Regions from separate parts of the Bacillus sp. C-3-6 genome, predicted to be linked through region 1. Evidence: riboswitches for the same ligand, from Rfam matches in the RefSeq annotation. Region 1 holds a riboswitch; each other region holds the start of a gene.

Region 1 (6,518 bases):
AACCATGCAATTTTCGTGTTTTTAGTACAATTACTATAAAAAACTATTAAATTATTTTTATACTTCGCAACTAGTGCCCCCAATAAAAACAGCACCGTATAATGCAACGTTAATGCATAGCTTGTTAATGTTAAGCCCGAGCGAAACAAAAATAATATTACGACAGAACATATACTAAAACTAAACAATAATAGTAATGAACACCTTAACGTTTTTCGTAAACAAATCATCAAAATTAACGGAAAAATTATTGATATTCGCATTTCATGGACAAGTGACCAAATCACACCGTTATATGCATCTGTATTATATTTCCCAACCAATAAAATATGTTGCGCTATTAAGCTTGGAGAACTTTCAATCGTCCATGAGCGATTAAACCATTCACTTAAATAAGAAATACCATATTCACTAATTGTAGCCTGGCATATAATAGCTATAATTATTGCCACAATATAAGGAATATATATTCTGCATATACGTTTTAAAAGGTATGACCCATAGCTACTATAGGTTTTTTGAATAGATTCATACAAAACAAATCCGCTCAAAACAAAAAAGATAATAACAGATTCGTTACCACTACTAAAAATAAGACGAGCAGGCGTTTCTTTTAATAGATACACAACAAATGGTTTATTATCTTCATAGCTGTAATTTTGAAATGCTGAAAAAATCATTAAATGATGACCGATCATTACTATTAATGAAGAAATCCCTCTTATAGAATCCAATTCCTCGTATCTCTTCATCTTTTTACATCAACTCCTAATGAAATGATAATAATCATTTCAAAGCGACATCTTTATTCATATTCCTCTCCTTTCTTTTCATTCCAATTTTTCATATTAAAATGATTTTATAGTATAAATTTGAGTGTATTGTAACATTTTTTGTAATATTATGAATAGCGAATCTCAAAAATTGGTATATACCAATTTCAACCTCGAAAAATGAGTAATATTGATAGAAAAACACTATAAAAATTTCTTGCATATTTACAAAATTAAAGAGATGAATAGCGTTTTTTCAATATAAAATAAAAAAGATAGCCTACATAGGCTATCTTTTTTATTTTATTTAATTACTAGCACCACTATATGCTACATGTCGTTTCTCAATTCTCTCTTCAATTTCTTTCATATTTTCTTTATTATTTAATAGTGATTGTTTATTTTCAATTAATAATTGTTTAAAAGATTTTCTCACTTTTTTTCTCATTTTCATTGTCCTCCTTGGGGGATGGTTTATATAAAAGATAAAGAATTATCTGTGTGTCCTTATAATAATTGATTGTTGTGAATTCTATTTGAACTTCATATGAAAATTCCATTTATTTTCTGACAACTTTGTGAACATGAAAAAAAGACTCTCTAAAACTATGTTGAAATTAATTCACTTCATTATAAAAATTACTATTCCCATCAACTTTTATCATTATATCTTGTCGAAACATTTATATATTTAAAATTGAGTTCGACATAATTTTATTTACTATAATACTGTTTACAAAAACAAAAAGAAGGTGTCACCAAGTCAAATTTCGACTTATGCAACATCCCTCTTTCCAAACTATTTATAGCATATTTATTAATATTTCAGGTCTTCCCCAATTCATTTCTTCACAAACAAATCTAAGTTTTTCTTCATCCATTGTGTGTAATCCCTCTTCTAGTAAACATGAAATTGGAACTTCACAGTGAATTTGTGCTAATTGCAACGAAATATTTAAGTTCTCTAAATCACTTTCAATCTTCGTACGCTGCGCTTTTGTTAATGATTCTACATTTTCTAGTACAGCGGATACTGTTCCGTGCTCTTGAATAAGCTTATACGCTGTTTTTTCACCGATACCTTTTACACCTGGATAATTATCACTTGTATCTCCCATGAAAGCTTTTGCATGGACGATTTGCCACGGCTCTACACCTTTTTCTTCCATGATTTTCTCCGGTGTGTAATATTCGTAATTTCCAATTCCTTTACGCAGAAGCATAACCGTAACGTTCTTATCAACAAGTTGAAGTAAATCTGTATCACCAGTTAAAATATAAACTTCAGCTTCATTGCAGTATTGTTTTGCAAGCGTACCGATACAATCGTCCGCTTCGTAGCCTTTCATACCGATAACTGGAATGGATAATTTCGCAGTCATTTCTTGTACTAAATCAAATTGAGGAATTAATTCTTCTGGTGGCGCTGCACGATTTGCTTTATAATTCGAGAACGATTCTGTTCTAAATGTCGTACTTCCCATATCCCAGCATGTAACGATATGTGTTGGTTCAATCGCTTGCGTAGCTGTTAACAAGTGTTTCATATAACCATGAATCCCATTCGTAGGGGTTCCATCTTGTCGTTTCATAAATTGTCCGTAGACACTTGTTGCGTAAAAAGCACGAAATAATAGTGCCATACCATCAACTAATAATACTTTTTTCATAATTCCTCTCCTATTAAAAAAATAATAACCTCACGTTATCACGTAAGGTTATATAAATAGATTACCATTCTACGTTTTTGCTCAACTTTGTCTATTATACATTGTTTTTGTATATTTAGCACCATTAACACATTAAGACGTTCTACTACAACAAGTATGCAATATGCCTGAATACGTATTTTTTCCAGTAGAAACAACGACAGCCTTTGCACTTCCACTAACGATATGTGAACCTTTAAAACATACATTTTCAAGCTCAAGTGGATTATAATCTTTCATCCGTTTTAATGGAATAAATCGTTTACGTTCAAGGTGATAGCAGCTTTCAAACTTCTCTATACTCGCTTCGTTTCCCGTTAACACAGACTCATTCACTAATAAATCATCTGCATAAATAATACGTACATCAGCTGGCACAGCATCTCCAGCCGAAAGAAAAATCATATCTCCAGGTACAAGTTCTTGCACTGGTATCTCCATCATTTTCAGTTCACTATTTAGCCCTGTACTACTAGAACATTCTACTCTAGATACAGTAATCGTTTCACGTTGTAATTCATCACACACACGTTGTTTTGAAAAACCTGGAATCATGCCACCAAGCTTCATCATTACTTCTGCAAGAATTGCTCTTTTTGAAGTTAGTTCATTTCGGCCATATACTTGAATACGTTTTTGCGCCTCTTTCATTGATAGTCCGTCTCTTGTTGTTTTAAAATATGCAAATACAGATTTTACATCTCTTGTTGCAATTTCAATTAATAAATCTTTATTTTTTTGGAGCATTGTTTGTTCTTTTATTGATTTTTTATTTAGTTTATATGACGTGTTACCCACAGTTTTGTTTGCATATAACATATTATCGTCTCCTCCTTTACAACATAGGAAGAAACGCTTTGTTTCTCAATTTATCCACTTTACTGTGAAAGTGTCTAGCGCTTTATAAACGCTACATTGTGATAAATATAGAGGGAGGAACAAATCGTTTCCTGCCTACATCATATATTTTTGATTTGAAGTATATGGGTAACGGAACCGAGTCAGAATTTGACATGCTCCTCACCTCCTCGTTTAATTTTATAGTTTATACTATGAAATTACTCATAGCTTGGTAACAAAAAAGACCCCTACCCTTAAGAGAGTAGTGGCCATTACATACACAAATAAACGATTTCTAATATAATTAGAAATCTACGGACCTCTCCCTCGCCGAGTTTTAGCACTGTATAGCATAGGTACATTACCAGCTACGTTAAGAAAAACCTTAATTCGATCATTCCTGTTGACCCATTGGCGTCTCTCGACATTTTTGGGCAGTAGCATTTCTCTATACAGGAGCCTCACCTAACAGAGACTTATTTTCATTACATTGAAAATGTTACTCTTATTTAAAATAGATGTCAACCGTAGCCTACAATTTTTTCAAAAGGTATGGCAAACTAACGTATATAAAGTGAAACTTTAATCAGTGGGGGTTTTGTTCATCCCCCACTGATTATTAGCCCTCACCAATCGGGCTGCCCGGCAAATAGCGGGATAAAATTAAAAACTTTACGTTTAAACGTAAAGTTTTTAATAAGTTATACAACCAGCGATTACAATCCCAATCGAAAGCGATAAAAACATAAGAAAAAGACCGACTGCTTGATTATCTTCTTCGAGACTTTTGTTTATATTAAAGCGTGGTGTAAGCCACTCAGCTAAATAAAAGACGATAATTTGAGCCAAAATCCCAACTGCTCCCCACGAAATCATATCAAGAAGTGAAATTGAATTAGCTGCTGTCGAATATAAAACAACAGCTAACCCAAGTAATCGTCCTCCAAGCACATAGCTTACCGCCTTATTTCCTTGAGCCATTAACTTAAATTCCTTTACTTTCGTTGTCACTTCCATCAAGAACAGACCTATACATAAAAGGCCGAGTGTTACTGCTAAATATAATAAAAAATTAATCATTTTTCCCCCTCCTTTTTATACCTACCGGTAAATAGTACGATTCATTTCCTGTAATCTTTTCTCCCGCACGAATACCGATACTACTCGCTTTTCCAGCAATTAAAAACGAACCAAACACATATGACAGTTTCTCGATCCCTTTTTCTGTTTCCAAGGATACGACTGGCAGTTCGGTATACTTTTGAAATATCGGCAGTGACGCTTTATACGTTTCGTATGCATTTTGAAGCATAATATTTTCGTCTTTATCGCGAATCGTAATTGTATCTCCTTCTCTCCCAAATGAAGGTTTTTGAACGAAAGAACCTTTTCCTAAAAATAAATCTGGTTCTAAATATGTAGGTAACATATATTCTTTAATCCACTGTTGTTCCTCATTTGTATAAAAGACCTCTTCTTCTGCTAACCCCCAAATAAGGCACTGAATTGATTTTGGCTGAAGTAAAAATGCTGACAAAGGATTTATTATAAAAAGCTTTCCGGCTTTTACAAGTTGTAACAGTTCCACACCTACCAAATCTCCTGTTTCAGGATCTTGATCCTCAATTAAATCTTCTATCGGATATGTTTGGCGATATAAAACATCAATCTTCGCCCCATCTTTATCGACTAGAGCATCCTTTGTAATTCTAAGTTCTGACATTGGCACTACTTTATTTTCAACATGGCATAGCTGACTTAAATACATAGTGGTATTCCAATCCTCGATATGTTCATGATGTGCTGTAAAAACAACATTTGGATTATCTAATCCCTTTGTCGCTTCCATTACTGCTTTCGTTACACCAGAAGATAGCAATCGTTCTTGATCCGAGTTTGGATCATCATAGCCTAGATTTTCACATACTTTCCCATTCATTCGAAAACATTCCACAATAAAAGTTGGTGTATCACTATTAAACTCAAGCATTTTGATTTTATTATCCTCTGTTACAGCAAAATCAAATCGCGAAATTACAGATTCAGGATAAAGCCCTTTCATTCTAATGAATGATAAACTCGCGGATGGAAAGCCAAGATCTAGAAGCTGTTCGTCACTTAAATTACGCAGCAGTCTAGCAGTCTTAAAAAATATTTTCCCCATTCGTTCAGTCGCTAAGTGTAATTGGTCCAAAGTCTGATTTGTTATAGAAAAAACATGAAACAAACTATACTCACATTCATATAAATCCGACCAAAAATTCGGATATTTTAAATAAAATTCTTTTCGATTTCTTATGTATTGCGACATATTTTAGCCCCCAAATCCTCCCTTTGAACCGCTTCCAATTCCACCTTTAAATTCAGCAGACGATTGATACGATTTAAACGCCGATGAATTTTTAAAGGTGGACTTATTTTGATAGTATCGCCCACCATAGAAATAATGCCCACGATAACCTGAACTACTATCATCACACTGCCATACCCCAAGTTCATCATCCCAATCCCAATCAGAACAACTATTATCATTCGGTTTTGGGGGAAGATCTTGTGCGCAGCCAAATAAAGTGCCAGTCATTAAAGATGTTACGACACCACCTACTAGCCATTTCGTTTTTGTCACCTTCGCACTCCCCTTTTTAAATTCTATTCCTATTATATAGGATGGCATGATAAAGTAGAAGAAAAAGGAAGAAGAGGGATTAAATGCGCTTAGAATATCGACTTAATGATGAAACGAAAGGGTATCCTGCTTTATGGAACTACGCCAATATTTCTAATTCTGAAATTATCGCACGCATGACTTGTGAATATTTTATTAAAGAGAAAAATACTTATGTTGTTACTGCAACTTCGGTTGATCCAGACGGAACAGCGGTTATTTATATTCAAAAAGAAGTTTTCGTCAATGACCCTTCAGACCCTACATACTCCCACATCGGTTTTGAAATTAGAGAACTAAGTGAAACGAGTTCAAGCTTAGTAGATAGTCAAGATGTATGGAACTACGAAGAAATTTTACCATCTCTTCATTCAGATATTATATATATTCAGCGAGACGGCATGTCTATGGAATTCTCCTTGGATTCAAGAGGGATTGATGAAGACAGAAAGTGCTACATTTATTACGGAAACTTCACAGGTGAATCAAGATAATATTGATATATCTATGCAACAAAAAAACCTTACGTAT
Region 2 (6,518 bases), 2.4 Mb from region 1:
CGCCAAATACATTCCACATGACTACGTATGTGATAATATCAAATATGGAACTAATTGGGCCGATACAAATAATGAAGTTTCGTAAGTTTGCAGTATCCCATTTTCGTGGTTTTTCTAGAAACTCTTTATCCATTTTGTCCCATGGAATAGAAAGTTGTGAAATATCATAAAGTAAGTTTTGAATTAAAAGATGAATGGCAAGCATCGGTAAAAAAGGAATGAAAGCACTTGCTACTAACACGCTAAACACATTACCGAAGTTAGAGCTAGCTGTCATCTTAATATATTTTAAAATATTTCCGAATGTAGTACGTCCTTCTAAAATCCCGGCTTCTAATATAGTTAAACTTTTTTCGAGTAGAATAATATCAGAAGCTTCTTTCGCAATATCAGTAGCAGTATCAACAGATATTCCGACATCAGCTTCACGTAATGCTACAGCATCGTTAATGCCATCTCCCATGTAACCTACAGTGTGTCCGTTTCCTTGTAATGCGTGTATAATGCGAGATTTTTGCATTGGATTAAGCTTCGCAAATACAGTCGTTTCTTCAGCAAGTTTTGCTAATGCTTTATCTGGTAAAGAATCAATCTCGTAACCGAGGATTGGTTCGCCGATATCTAATCCAACTTCTTTACAAACTTTTCGTGTAACAATTTCGTTATCGCCAGTTAAAATTTTTACTTGTACACCATGCTTTTGTAATGCTTGAATTGCAGCTGCTGCAGATGGTTTCGGTGGATCTAAAAAGCCGATATATCCAGCGAGAATCATATCAGTTTCGTCTTTTACTGCGTACTCTTTATCATTTATGTTTCTATCTTTTTTATAAGCCACAGCAATAACCCGCATACCTTCACTATTCAATGTCTCGCTTAGTTTTTTGACATTTGAGCGTATTTCCTCAGTGAGTGTAACGATTTTTTTATCCACTTCAGTGTAGTTGCAAATTGATAAAATTTCTTCTACGGCACCTTTACAAACCATTGTATGTTCACCTGAAATATCTTTTACGATGACTGACATACGCCGGCGGGCGAAATCGAATGGAATTTCATCTAGCTTTTGAAAAGCTGATGGGTCAAATGTATTGTTTTCCTCTGTATGCTTAATAACAGCTTTATCTATTAAGTTTTTCAATCCAGTTTGATAGAAACTATTTAAATAGGCAAATTGCAAGACGCGATTGCATTTATTTCCATTAGGATCTAAGTGACGAACAAGGATAACGTTATCTTCTGTTAAAGTTCCGGTTTTATCTGTACAAAGAATATTCATAGCACCTAAGTTTTGAATAGAATTTAGGTGCTTCACAATTACTTTTTGTTTAGACATGTTAACGGCACCTTTAGCTAAATTAGCAGTTACAATCATTGGCAACATTTCAGGTGTAAGGCCAACAGCCACGGCAATAGCGAAGAAGAAAGCTTCTTGCCAATCTCCTTTTGTGAATCCGTTAATGAGAAGGACAATAGGCGCCATAATAAGCATGAATGTAATTAAGAGCCAGCTTACTTTGTTTACACCTTTATCAAAGCTTGTTTCTACCCGCTTTCCGATTACCTTATTTGCTAAAGAGCCGAAATACGTATCAGTACTTGTTGAGATGACAACAGCTTTTGCGCTACCACTTACAATATTTGTTCCCATGAAGCAAAGGTTTTCCATATCGAGTGGATTGTAATTTTTTTTCATGTTTTTCGGTAAGATATGCTTATTTTCTGTATGGTAGCAGTTTTCGTATTTTTCTACAGGAAGTGCTTCCCCTGTTAAAGAAGATTGATTAACAAATAAATCTTTAGCGGATACAATACGCACATCGGCTGGAACGATATCACCTGCTGAAAGGGAAATAATATCGCCAGGTACAAGTTCCTCAATTGGAATTTCTGTTGTGTAATTTCGATTTAAATTCGTTACATTTTTTATTTCATGTACAAATCCATTTATTCTAAATACGCTCGCAGTTGTTCGAACCATAGCTTTTAACTTATCGGCAGCTTTTTGAGAACGAAATTCTTGGGAAAATCGAATCGTTGCACTAAGTAGGACCATTACAGATACGACAATTGTTCCTTGCATATCATCCGTGAAAAAGGAGAGTGCTCCAAGAGCTAATAAAACGAAAATAAATGGATTTTTAAATGCTAACAGAAGCTGAATGTACCACGGTGCCATTTTATTATGAGCTATTTCGTTCGGGCCATATAAAGAAAGTCTACGAGACGCTTCTTGTTTAGATAATCCATCTTGAGATGTTTCTAAAAGTTTTAACGCAGAGCTTATATCTTGTGTTGCAACCTCCACTAATAATTCGTTATTTGTTTTCATGCTATCTTGCTCATAAGCATGCTTTGTTTCTTGTCTTTGTAAATTAAACATCGGTAGTTCCTCCTCTGTCATGAAGGAGGAAACAATCTGTTACCTAACTATTTGAAATGGTGAGGAACAGTTTCTTTCCTACCTACATGATGAAATATGAATGTAAAACGTATGGGTATCTGGGCCGAATCATCAATTGCCAACTGTTCCTCACCTCCGTACAATTTAGTAGTTTCTGAATATGCTATGTTTGTTTCATAGTAAGGTGCATATAGACGTAAAAAGACCTTTACTCAAAACGAGTAAAGGTCTGAATTCGCAGTTAAAAGAGTCCACAACAAAGACTGCTAGTAGACATAAATAAAAACAGTTTTTGTGTATGACAAAATACATGCACCTCTCCCTCGTTGAGTTTTAGCACTGTATAGCATAGGTACTGAAACCAGCTACGTTAAAAAAGGCCTTCATTCCGACCTTTCCTGTTGACCCATTGGCGTCTCTCGACATTTTTGGGCAGCAGCGTTTCTCTATACAGGAGCCTCACCTAACAGAGACCATATTCAATTACATGTTGAATGTTAGCACTGTAAAATCGTAGTGTCAATATCTTTTTTATCTGTGTTTTTAAAATATTAAATGGATTTATAATAGATATATGGGATGAAATGCATGATATTAATTATAAATAATGTGGAAAATAAATATTTTTATAAAAGGGGAATTTGTAATGGTACCACAAAATTTTATTATAAATATTGAGAATCAAAAGTGGTTGTTTAATGAGCAGGAAGATTTATGTTCTCACGGGGAAATTTATTTAAATGTGGATGGAACGATTATTACACAAACAGGTATGGATGAGGAATGGGGAATAAGTGAATCAGCTTTAGCTCTGTTACGAACTTTAGATAAAGAATATATTTGTGATATTGAAAATGAAGAGGGGCTTATTTTGCACGGATGTGGCACTATGCCCATGTTAGGATGCCCAATTTTAATTCATTGGACTATAAACCATATAGGTGAAAATGTGGTTTTAAAGGATTTTGTCAAAGTTATTTCTACTGATCAAAAGGCTATATACTATGAAGGGCTTCATATAGAAGTAAATGAAAATGAATATAGAAAACAAATTGTTTCTTTTGCGCTACAAGCAAAAGAATTATTCAATAAATCAAGTGAAAAGATAATTTTAGATGAGTTTGATCAAAGTATGTATACAGACTTTTGGACGGAATATAATCATTTGCTAAATAAGTATAAATAAAAAAGCACTGTAACCAGTGCTTTTTTATTATAGATTACGAGATGGTAGGGTTTTCAAAAATAACAATCTCTGAACTGTTTGTAGTTGAAACGCGTTGGGCGTAATATGTTAAAGCTGAAGAAATATATGCTGGTAACGTATCATTTGTATGTGATGTTGTATATTCATGGATTAATTCCTTTAAAGTTGTCCATTCTAATTGTGCTGGGTGATCAGACACGAAAGAACTTACCCAGCGATCAAATGAAGATGAAAAATCAGTTTGTAAACGAAATACTTCTTTCATAATAAAACGCTCCCTTAAAATGTAGTATAATCATTTTAACACAAAACACGAACGATTGCTAAATTTTTTAAGTATAATGTTCGTGTTATATAGTTGTCTAGATGATTGGTTATGTAAATTCAATTTGCCATTTGAAATAACATTCCGTAAGATGAGAGATAGAGTATATTTAGAGCTGGAGGAAAGAAAGTGGAATTTGTATTTTTAGGAACTGGTGCAGGTGTTCCTTCAAAAGGAAGGAACGTTTCAGCAATTGCTTTACAATTGTTAGAAGAACGAGGACAAACTTGGTTATTTGATTGTGGCGAGGCCACGCAACATCAAATATTACATACATCTGTACGTCCGCGCCGCATTGAAAAAATATTTATTACGCATTTACATGGCGATCATATTTTTGGATTGCCTGGTTTATTAGGTAGCCGTTCATTTCAAGGAGGAACTACGCCTTTAACGGTGTATGGACCGAAAGGAATTAAACAATTTATTGAAGTGGCATTATCGGTAAGTACGACACATGTGAAATATCCACTTGAAGTTGTGGAGATAACAGAAGAAGGTACCGTATTTGAAGATAATGAATTTTATGTAGAAACGAAAAGATTGTCACACGGTATAGAATGTTTTGGATATCGTATTGTAGAGAAAGATATACAAGGTGCTCTTTTAGTTGATAAGTTGCTTGAGATGGGTGTGAAACCAGGTCCAATCTTTAAACGTTTAAAGGATGGAGAAGTAGTTGAATTAGAGGATGGCACGATATTAAATGGAAATGAGTTTATCGGCCCACCTCAAAAAGGAAGAATTATTACTATCTTAGGTGATACGCGATATTGCGAAGCGAGTAGGGAGCTTGCGCAAGATGCAGATGTACTTGTCCATGAAGCGACTTTCGCAGCAGAAGATGAGCAACAAGCGCATGATTATTTTCATTCCACATCTAAGCAAGCTGCGAGCATTGCACTTCAGGCAAATGCGAAGCGATTAATCTTAACTCACATTAGTTCTCGCTATCAAGGAGATACATATAAGGAATTATTGAAAGAGGCAAGAGAGTTGTTTTCTAATACAGAAATAGCGACAGATTTGAAATCATTCCCAGTAGAAAAATAATAATTTTGTAAAAAATGGTAACGATGGGTTGCCATTTTTTTATGTCTAAAAAAATTTAAAAATAAAACTGTTATTATTTTATACTTATACTTGGATGATACAGAAAATTAGAATGGTTTGAATATATACGATAAAAATACGAAATAATGATTATTTAGAAAAACTGTTATATAAGTCAGATGACATACAAGTGATACAAATAGCAGGAATGGACTTTTATTCAGAACTTTTAAAATTCAACAAAAGTAAGCGTTTTATAAAAAACAAGCTATAATGAGGGCAGATTATAATTTATGATAAGTCACATGCTTTTTAGTTATTATCGTAACAAGTGAAGTTGACTAAACCATGAGAGAGTAACATGAGAATTATAATAGGAAAGATATCGCTTGTTTATGCTATCCTTGCAATGGCTTCTGTGTTAAACTTTGGATTGCTACCAGACTTTATTGTGGATTATCTTATATCATTTTTTAATGAAAATAATGCTAAGATTCTTATGTATTATTATAACTGGTATTATTTCAGGTTATATTGGATTACTTTTATTTAAAAATTATCCAATTCATACAGCAGAACAAATTCGTGGTACAACTGGAAAAGCGACAGATGTAGCAGGTTAATAGAATAGTAGAATAAATTTTTGCATAGAGGTTTAGGGGGAGTTATGATGAAGTATCGCTCAGTATTTGATATTATCGGTCCAGTTATGATTGGACCATCAAGTTCACATACAGCAGGCGCGGCAAGAATGGGGCAAGTTGCTCGCCAGCTGTTTCGTCATGAACCAGAAAGAGTAAGCATTTCGTTATATGGATCATTTGCAAAGACGTATCGAGGGCATGGTACGGATGTAGCACTAATCGGTGGAATATTAGGATTTGAAACAGATGACTTACGTATTCCAGAGGCGCTAGAAATAGCAAAAGAGCGCGGAATTGAAGTGGAATTCATTGAAGAAGATGCCAATGCACCTCACCCAAATACAGCGAAAATTCGTTTGTATAAAGGTGAAGAAGAAATTGAAGTTGTTGCTTGCTCAATTGGTGGCGGTAAAATTGAAGTTGTAGAATTAAACGGATTCGATCTTCAATTATCAGGCACAAGTCCAGCACTACTTATTGTAAATAACGATCGCTTTGGTGCTATTGCAGCAGTAGCTTCAATCCTTGCTACAAACGAGATTAACATTAGTACAATGAGTGTTTCTCGTAAAGAAAAAGGAAGAAGAGCGCTTATGGTTATTGAAACAGATGAATTATTAGCAGATGAAGTGATTGAAGAAATAAAAGCGCAACAAAATATTTGTCAAGTAACTATTATGGATTAATTGCAGGGGGGACACACCATGTTTCGGAACGCAGCGGAACTAGTGGCGCAAGCTAAAGAACAAAATGTAAAAATCGCAGAAATTATGATTCAATGTGAAATGGAAACAAGAAGTATTTCACGTGAAGAAGTAATTGCTGGTATGGAAAAGAACTTAGTCGTGATGGAACAAGCAGTAGAACGTGGTATTCGCGGCGTGA
Region 3 (6,518 bases), on a different replicon from region 1:
CTCCAGAGCCCATGGCAATAAAAGAGTTTACAAGCTGGTATCCATTTCCTTGCGCATCAAGAAAGGGATTGAAAATCGTAGTAATACGTGTCTTTTGAACTTCTGATAAACTATATTGAATCAAATAATATAAAATAGGTAACCATAAAATAGAACCGATGGTAGTTCTTTTGATTAGTAGATTTATATTTATTCCTGAACAAAGAAATATGCTAAAACCTATACCTAATATTAAAAGTGCAGATCCTAAATTTGGTTGTTTAAAGATAAGAAAAAAAATTGTAGCTAAAAAAAATAAAAGTTTTCCGATACCACTCCAGTTATTTTTAGCTTGTTCTTGTCGCAATGCAAAAAAACGGGCTGTTACAAGGATTGTTCCTAATTTAAGAAATTCAGCTGGCTGTATTCCAAAGATCCATGATTGAGCATTATTCACCACTTTTCCTTTCCATAAAACCATAATTAATAAAAAAGTCCCCCCAACCATAATACAGATTGAGACTATTCGTTTTTTCCATATTTCATATGGGAGTAAAGCACAAACTATTAACCCTATTGTTCCTAAAAGTAGCTTTGTTAATTGAGAATCAACAAAATGTCTACTGTTATAACCGTAATGTTGGACAGCGACAATGGAGCTCGCGCTATACATCATGATAATACCTAAAGTACAAGTTATGAATAGAGGAAGGAGCAATAGATAATCGAGTTTTAATATTTTTTTCATTTTAATATCCTCCTGATTTAAAAAAAACATAATATTCCATTTGCTTATGAATAGAATCTTGTTCTCGTCAATTATTAAATATGACTTTTGTTTGGGAAGATTCTATCGCTTACTCCCTGTTTTTTCACGCAAAAATACCCCTAGTATGTAACTAGAGGGATTCAAAATGGCATGACTAAATAAGGCTTTTCTCCCCCTAGTAGAGCTTTGGCACTATACAACGTAAAGTAATGAAAATTCATTACTTAGCTATCTTAAGAAGAGCCTTAATCCGACAATTCCTGTTCTACCCATTGGCGTCTTTCGACATTTTTGGGCAATAGCCTGTGTTTGCATAGGAGCCTCACCTAACAGGTTAAGCAATATAAATTTTATGTGTTTGTTTCGTGTAGCAAGCATAAATATATTTTTTTTGCCTGTCAAGCAACCGTATTGCTAATTTTATTTATTTTATTGCTTTATAGTCCTTTGAGAAATGATAAGAGAAAATGTATGTAATCATTCCGTATAAGTACATATTTTTGACTTGTAGTGTATCGTGTGATTAAGTAGTTTAACCACATAAATTTGATAAACAGTAAAGAAGATTTTAATTATAAAAGAAGATTTTTTTAGACTGTTCTTTTGATATAAAGAATGACTAATTATTTATCTTTTGTTATACAATTGGAATTTGATTAAAAACAATAAGTTTCATATGTTTTATAACGCTTCTTCGAATTAAATCTATTTGAATTCTATGTTTTTAAGGGGAATTTTAAATTTATAATAAAATATAATTTAATTTTCTATAAAAGATTTTTTTATGAATGGAATTGAAAGTCAGTTGACAAATATTAAATTCTGGTTTAAATTTTGAAGTAATTCAATAAACTTTGTTAGGTGAGGCTCCTGTATAGAGAAACGCTGCTGCCCAAAAATGTCGAGAGACGCCAATGGGTCAACAGGAACGGTCGGATTAAGGCCCTTCTTAATGTAGCTGGTTATAAAAACCTATGCTATACAGTGCTAAAACTCAACGAGGGAGTGGTATACGATTTGATAGAAAGGCACCTCTGTGATTTTGGCAGGGCGGTCTTAATAATCATTTATTTGTATTGTGAAAAAACCTTTACTCCTTTTTGAGTAAAGGTTTTTCTGTTTAATTTTATTTATTTTTATCTTGTCTATATTCAAAAAGGAGGTAATTCTAACTAATGAATTGATTGCAATGTAACTATTATTGCTTTAATAAAAAATTTAAGACAGATAAAATAAAACAAAACCACTCATGAAACTCTAGAGTCTCCCTTAGCAATATGAGGAGGAGTTAACATGAAGAAATTATTAAAAGAATTACTTGTAACCAAAAATAATTTGGATGCAGAGAAAGTTTTACGTCTTCCGTCGTATGATGTTGCACAAGAAGTAAAAAGATTTTCAATTGAAGATCAAATCATATTGCTAAATACGATTCCCGTATTAAAAAGCTCTAAAATTCTTCAATATATGAGTGCAGAAGAAAAATATAATATCTTAATTCACTTATCTGAAAACAAAGCTAAAAAGTTACTAAATTTACAACCGATTGATGAATTAGTAGATTTACTTCTAGCGGTTCATCCTGAAAAACAAGCTAAATTAATGGCGTATCTAGACAAAATTACAAAACATAACGTAAAAAAATTGATGAATTTCAAACCTGAAACGGCAGGAAGTCTTGTCACAAGTGATTTTGTTGCAGTTAGAGGAAATTGGTCAGTAAAAATGACATTGAAGTACATTAGGGAACATTCTGAAAATGTAGAATCAATATCTTATAGTTATGTTCTTGATAGTCATGGTTATCTTGAGGGAATCGTTTCCATACATGAGTTATTACTAGCAGCAGATGAAGAGATATTATCTACTATTATGATTCAAGAGGTAATTTCAGTACAAGCTGAAGTTGACCAGCAAGAAGTTGTAAAAAAGCTCCTGAATTATAATTTAGCAGCAATACCTGTGACAACAGCAAATAATAAAATGATTGGTATTATAACATTTGATGACGTAATGAATGTTATGGAAGCAGAAGCTACAGAAGATATTCAAAAGTTAGGCGGAAGTGAACCATTGAATCAATCTTACTTTGAAGCTAGCATTTGGAGCATTTTCTTAAAACGTCTACCATGGTTATTACTTCTTTTTGTTGCTGAGGCATATACAGGTACAGTATTAAAGTATTTTGAAGACGAAATTGAAACTGTAGTTGCCCTTGCTTTCTTTGTTCCGTTATTAGTAGGTACTGGTGGGAATACAGGAACACAGGTTGTAGCAACAATTACTCGTGCAATTGGTATTGGAGAGGTGAAATTTAAAGACATTTTCCGTGTAATGAAAAAGGAATTTGCAATTGGTATGCTTCTTGGACTTGCACTTGCGGTAGCTGGGCTCACTCGCGCTTATATGTTAGGAGTTGGAACAGAAGTTGCACAAGTTGTAGCAATCACTTTATTATTTATTGTTATTTGGGCCTCTCTTGTAGCAGCTGTTTTACCTTTGATTCTAAGAAAATTAAAACTAGATCCTGCAGTTGTTTCAGGTCCATTTATTACAACATTTGTTGACGGAACAGGATTAGTAATTTATTTCATGGTTGCAAAAACGTTATTAAATTTATAAATATACAATGAAAAAACGAAATTTGGAATAAGTATTTTGCCTTAATTGCTAAAATATAATGGGGAATTCAGGCATGAGGAAATCAAACACTTATGTCTTGAGATAAATAATATTTTAATGGATTTATTGAATGTAATGAATGCTGGAGGATAAAACTATGAAACATCTAAGAAAAATCTTCAAACGAATTTTGCTACTGTTGTCTATTTTCATGCTTATTGGCATAGGAATATTATTTGGTACTAGCTATGGCCGAGAGCTTCGTATAACAATGGCTGGGAGTATACTAACTTCTCAGCATCCACAATATGCGAAATATACATTCCTATCCCAAAAGGAACTAGATAAACTGCAAGATAGAATTAACCATCCGAAATGGTCAAACAGTGATGAGCATATTTATAAAAAAATAGCAGGAAAAAGATTAGAAGAATTTAAAAATCAACCATTAGAAATTGATGTAGAAACAATTAAAAGTAACAAAGATAGTCGCTTTCTTTTTGAAGGGAAATTAGTTACTATTAGCAATCCCTTCAATGTTAAACTTGTTAGCCATCAAGGAACACAGGGCGCTAACAGAGGAGAAAAAATTAGCGTAATGGCAAAGCGTAATCATGCACTTGTTGCTGTGAATGCAAGTGGATTTGCTGATGAAACAGGAAGAGGTGGAGGAAATGTTGCAACTGGAATAGTAATAGAAAATGGGGAAGCTATTGATACGAATATGGATAGAAATACCCCTACAATTATTACGGGTTTAACAAAGTTTGGGCAAATGATAACAGGAAATTATTCTACCCAACAACTTTTGGATAAACAAGTCGTTTCAGCGGCAGGATTTATGCCACAGTTAATTGTAAATGGAGAAAAAATGATTACAGAAGGAGACGGTGGCTGGGGCTCTGCACCGCGAAGTATTATGGCACAAAAAGAAGATGGTACAATTATGTTTCTAGTTATTGACGGTAGACAGACGCATAGTATAGGGGCTACGTTAAAAGAGTGTCAAGATATTCTATATGAAAAAGGAGCAATAAATGCAATGGCAATGGATGGAGGATCCTCTGCTACTCTATATTTAGGAGGAAGGGTTATAAATTCACCTTCTACATTGTCTCATGAAGATCGCTATTTACCGAATGCTTGGGTGGTAACAGCAAATTCGAAGCAAAAAATAAAGATGACAATAGATGGAGAAAAAGTAAATCCCAAAACATTAGATAATATTGGTACAAATATTTAAACCCATGTATGAGCTACTTATATAAATAAAGATTTTAAAACCGCAAAATGTATTAATGAATAAAATCCGTAAAATGAAATCAGTACACATAAAGGAGAAATTGTATAATTGCATAAAGTTTATGAAAAAATGGAAGTATAATTTGGTATTGTGTAATAAAGATAAGGCCCACCTACGGAAATAGGTGGGTTTTTTGTTGGGTATTTTTATCTCATTGCACAAAAGGGAACTTCTATTAAAACTATAGCATATTTTTATAGCTCTTATATTGAGAAATAAAGAAAAAACACCCATATAAGAGTGTCTTTTCCCATAGTTTTTAGCAGAAGCAAGAAGCTCCAACAATAATTAATAAAATAAATAATACAACTAATAAAGCAAATCCTCCTGCAAAGCCACAGCCGCCACCGCAGCTACCACCAAAGCCCATAATAATTCCTCCTTTAAATAGTAGGAGAAAAATAAGGAGTCACTCATGTATTTTAATGGATTCAAATTACTTTATTTTTTTAAGGATTAAATGAGCAGGTCCTTTTAAAAATAAGGGAAAGATGATTTAGGGCGCTTCACCTGAATATAAATAAATTGCACATTTTCTTAAAAACAAACTATTGAATTATATAAATAATTAGATTAAATAATATAATGTATTAATCTTAGCAGAAGGGAGGAATAACCATGCAATTAGTTTGTTTTAAAGTAGTAAGTGGACAGTACTTCTTAGTTGTAGAGGGTATCGAGATCCCTGTCCCAATTCCAGCGTTTGCTGCAGCTCTATTAATTGGTTTAGGAGTAATCCCGCTTTGTTCTTAATATAAAGAACTCCAAACAGCCCTACCTTTCAATTGATAAGCCCTCAAGTGTAAGAATGCTTGAGGGTTTTTATAATAAAGAAAAGACACCCAAAGGTGCCTTCCTCCGACTTGAACCACTTTAATTTTAATGATATGTATTGGACGCCAATTCAATTATTATTTTACTATGTTAAGTAATATTGTACATTGAGAAATTTGGTATACCTCTTTATTTAAACGTAAAAAGCCCTAGAAGGTCTGGGACTTTTTAACAGAATGAAAATGATTCAAAAAATGGACTTTTATAACGTAACATACGACTGTTTCATAAATGTATCGTAAAAGTGAACAAAATCTATATTTTGTAAATAAAGATTCAGAGTTATAATATTTGAGTAATACATTATGTAATTATAGGGGTGGAGAGCTTGGATAGAACATTTGAGTTTAAAGGGGCAGGGAAAACAGTAGTAAGAATAGAGGATAACTTCATTCGACTGAAGCGAAGAGGAGCCTTGAATTTTTTAAATCATGGATTAGACGGTGAAAAAACCATTGATATTAACAATATGACTGGTATTCAAATTAAAAAAGCCAATTTCTTCACAAATGGTTACATACAATTTATTTTTATGGGTAGTCAAGAGAGTAAAAAAGGGGTTATGGCTGCAGCAGCAGATGAAAACACAGTTATGTTTACAAAAAAAGAAGAAAAAATGGCTGTAGAAATTAAAGAGTATATTGAGAGTATTTTAGCTAATAAAAGCAAACCTCAAGTTTCTGCATCAGTAAGTGGGGCAGATGAAATATTGAAGTATAAAGAGTTGTTAGATCAAGGAGTTATTACTGAAGAAGAGTTTCAAGCGAAGAAAAAGCAATTATTAGGAATTTAAAAAAGCACTCATATGAGTGCTTTTTTTATTTTAAACCGAATTGAGATTTATTTTACAATTTACCTTCTTAGAACATGAAGTTCGCATTAGCACCAAATCCTTTTTCTACATTCCATTTATACATAATGGTATGAAGTTGTTCGCTAGCTTGCCCAGTCTATGATAAAACTTCCCCGTCGCTACCAATGATAGTTTTAACTTCGTCGTAACTCATTCCA

Evidence for each region. Region 1 has a riboswitch for magnesium ahead of ACW0JX_RS08045 (P-type ATPase). Riboswitches for the same ligand answer to the same signal wherever they lie in the genome.
Region 2: linked by a shared signal. The riboswitch ahead of mgtA (magnesium-translocating P-type ATPase) and the one ahead of ACW0JX_RS08045 (P-type ATPase) in region 1 are both predicted to bind magnesium.
Region 3: linked by a shared signal. The riboswitch ahead of mgtE (magnesium transporter) and the one ahead of ACW0JX_RS08045 (P-type ATPase) in region 1 are both predicted to bind magnesium.

What each region holds. Positions count from the first base shown of each region.
Region 1 is NZ_CM137247.1:1,541,641-1,548,158, reverse strand. Features, by position in the region: gene ACW0JX_RS08060 (acyltransferase family protein) at 1-752, opposite strand, end outside; gene ACW0JX_RS08055 (FbpB family small basic protein) at 1,081-1,221, opposite strand; gene ACW0JX_RS08050 (5'-3' exonuclease) at 1,577-2,443, opposite strand; gene ACW0JX_RS08045 (P-type ATPase) at 2,576-3,301, opposite strand; M-box (ykoK) riboswitch at 3,637-3,802, opposite strand; gene ACW0JX_RS08040 (DUF350 domain-containing protein) at 4,016-4,402, opposite strand; gene ACW0JX_RS08035 (glutathionylspermidine synthase family protein) at 4,395-5,633, opposite strand; gene ACW0JX_RS08030 (hypothetical protein) at 5,637-5,948, opposite strand; gene ACW0JX_RS08025 (hypothetical protein) at 6,032-6,481, shown strand.
Region 2 is NZ_CM137247.1:3,941,019-3,947,536, reverse strand. Features, by position in the region: gene mgtA (magnesium-translocating P-type ATPase) at 1-2,383, opposite strand, end outside; M-box (ykoK) riboswitch at 2,715-2,882, opposite strand; gene ACW0JX_RS20150 (hypothetical protein) at 3,051-3,590, shown strand; gene ACW0JX_RS20145 (DUF3932 family protein) at 3,625-3,876, opposite strand; gene rnz (ribonuclease Z) at 4,066-4,989, shown strand; gene ACW0JX_RS20135 (hypothetical protein) at 5,475-5,612, shown strand; gene sdaAB (L-serine ammonia-lyase, iron-sulfur-dependent subunit beta) at 5,660-6,319, shown strand; gene sdaAA (L-serine ammonia-lyase, iron-sulfur-dependent, subunit alpha) at 6,338-6,518, shown strand, end outside.
Region 3 is NZ_JBSSBE010000002.1:29,448-35,965, reverse strand. Features, by position in the region: gene ACW0JX_RS26990 (FtsW/RodA/SpoVE family cell cycle protein) at 1-727, opposite strand, end outside; M-box (ykoK) riboswitch at 913-1,089, opposite strand; M-box (ykoK) riboswitch at 1,595-1,760, shown strand; gene mgtE (magnesium transporter) at 2,042-3,370, shown strand; gene ACW0JX_RS26980 (phosphodiester glycosidase family protein) at 3,528-4,613, shown strand; gene ACW0JX_RS26975 (YjcZ family sporulation protein) at 4,933-5,043, opposite strand; gene ACW0JX_RS26970 (hypothetical protein) at 5,292-5,426, shown strand; gene ACW0JX_RS26965 (SHOCT domain-containing protein) at 5,836-6,300, shown strand.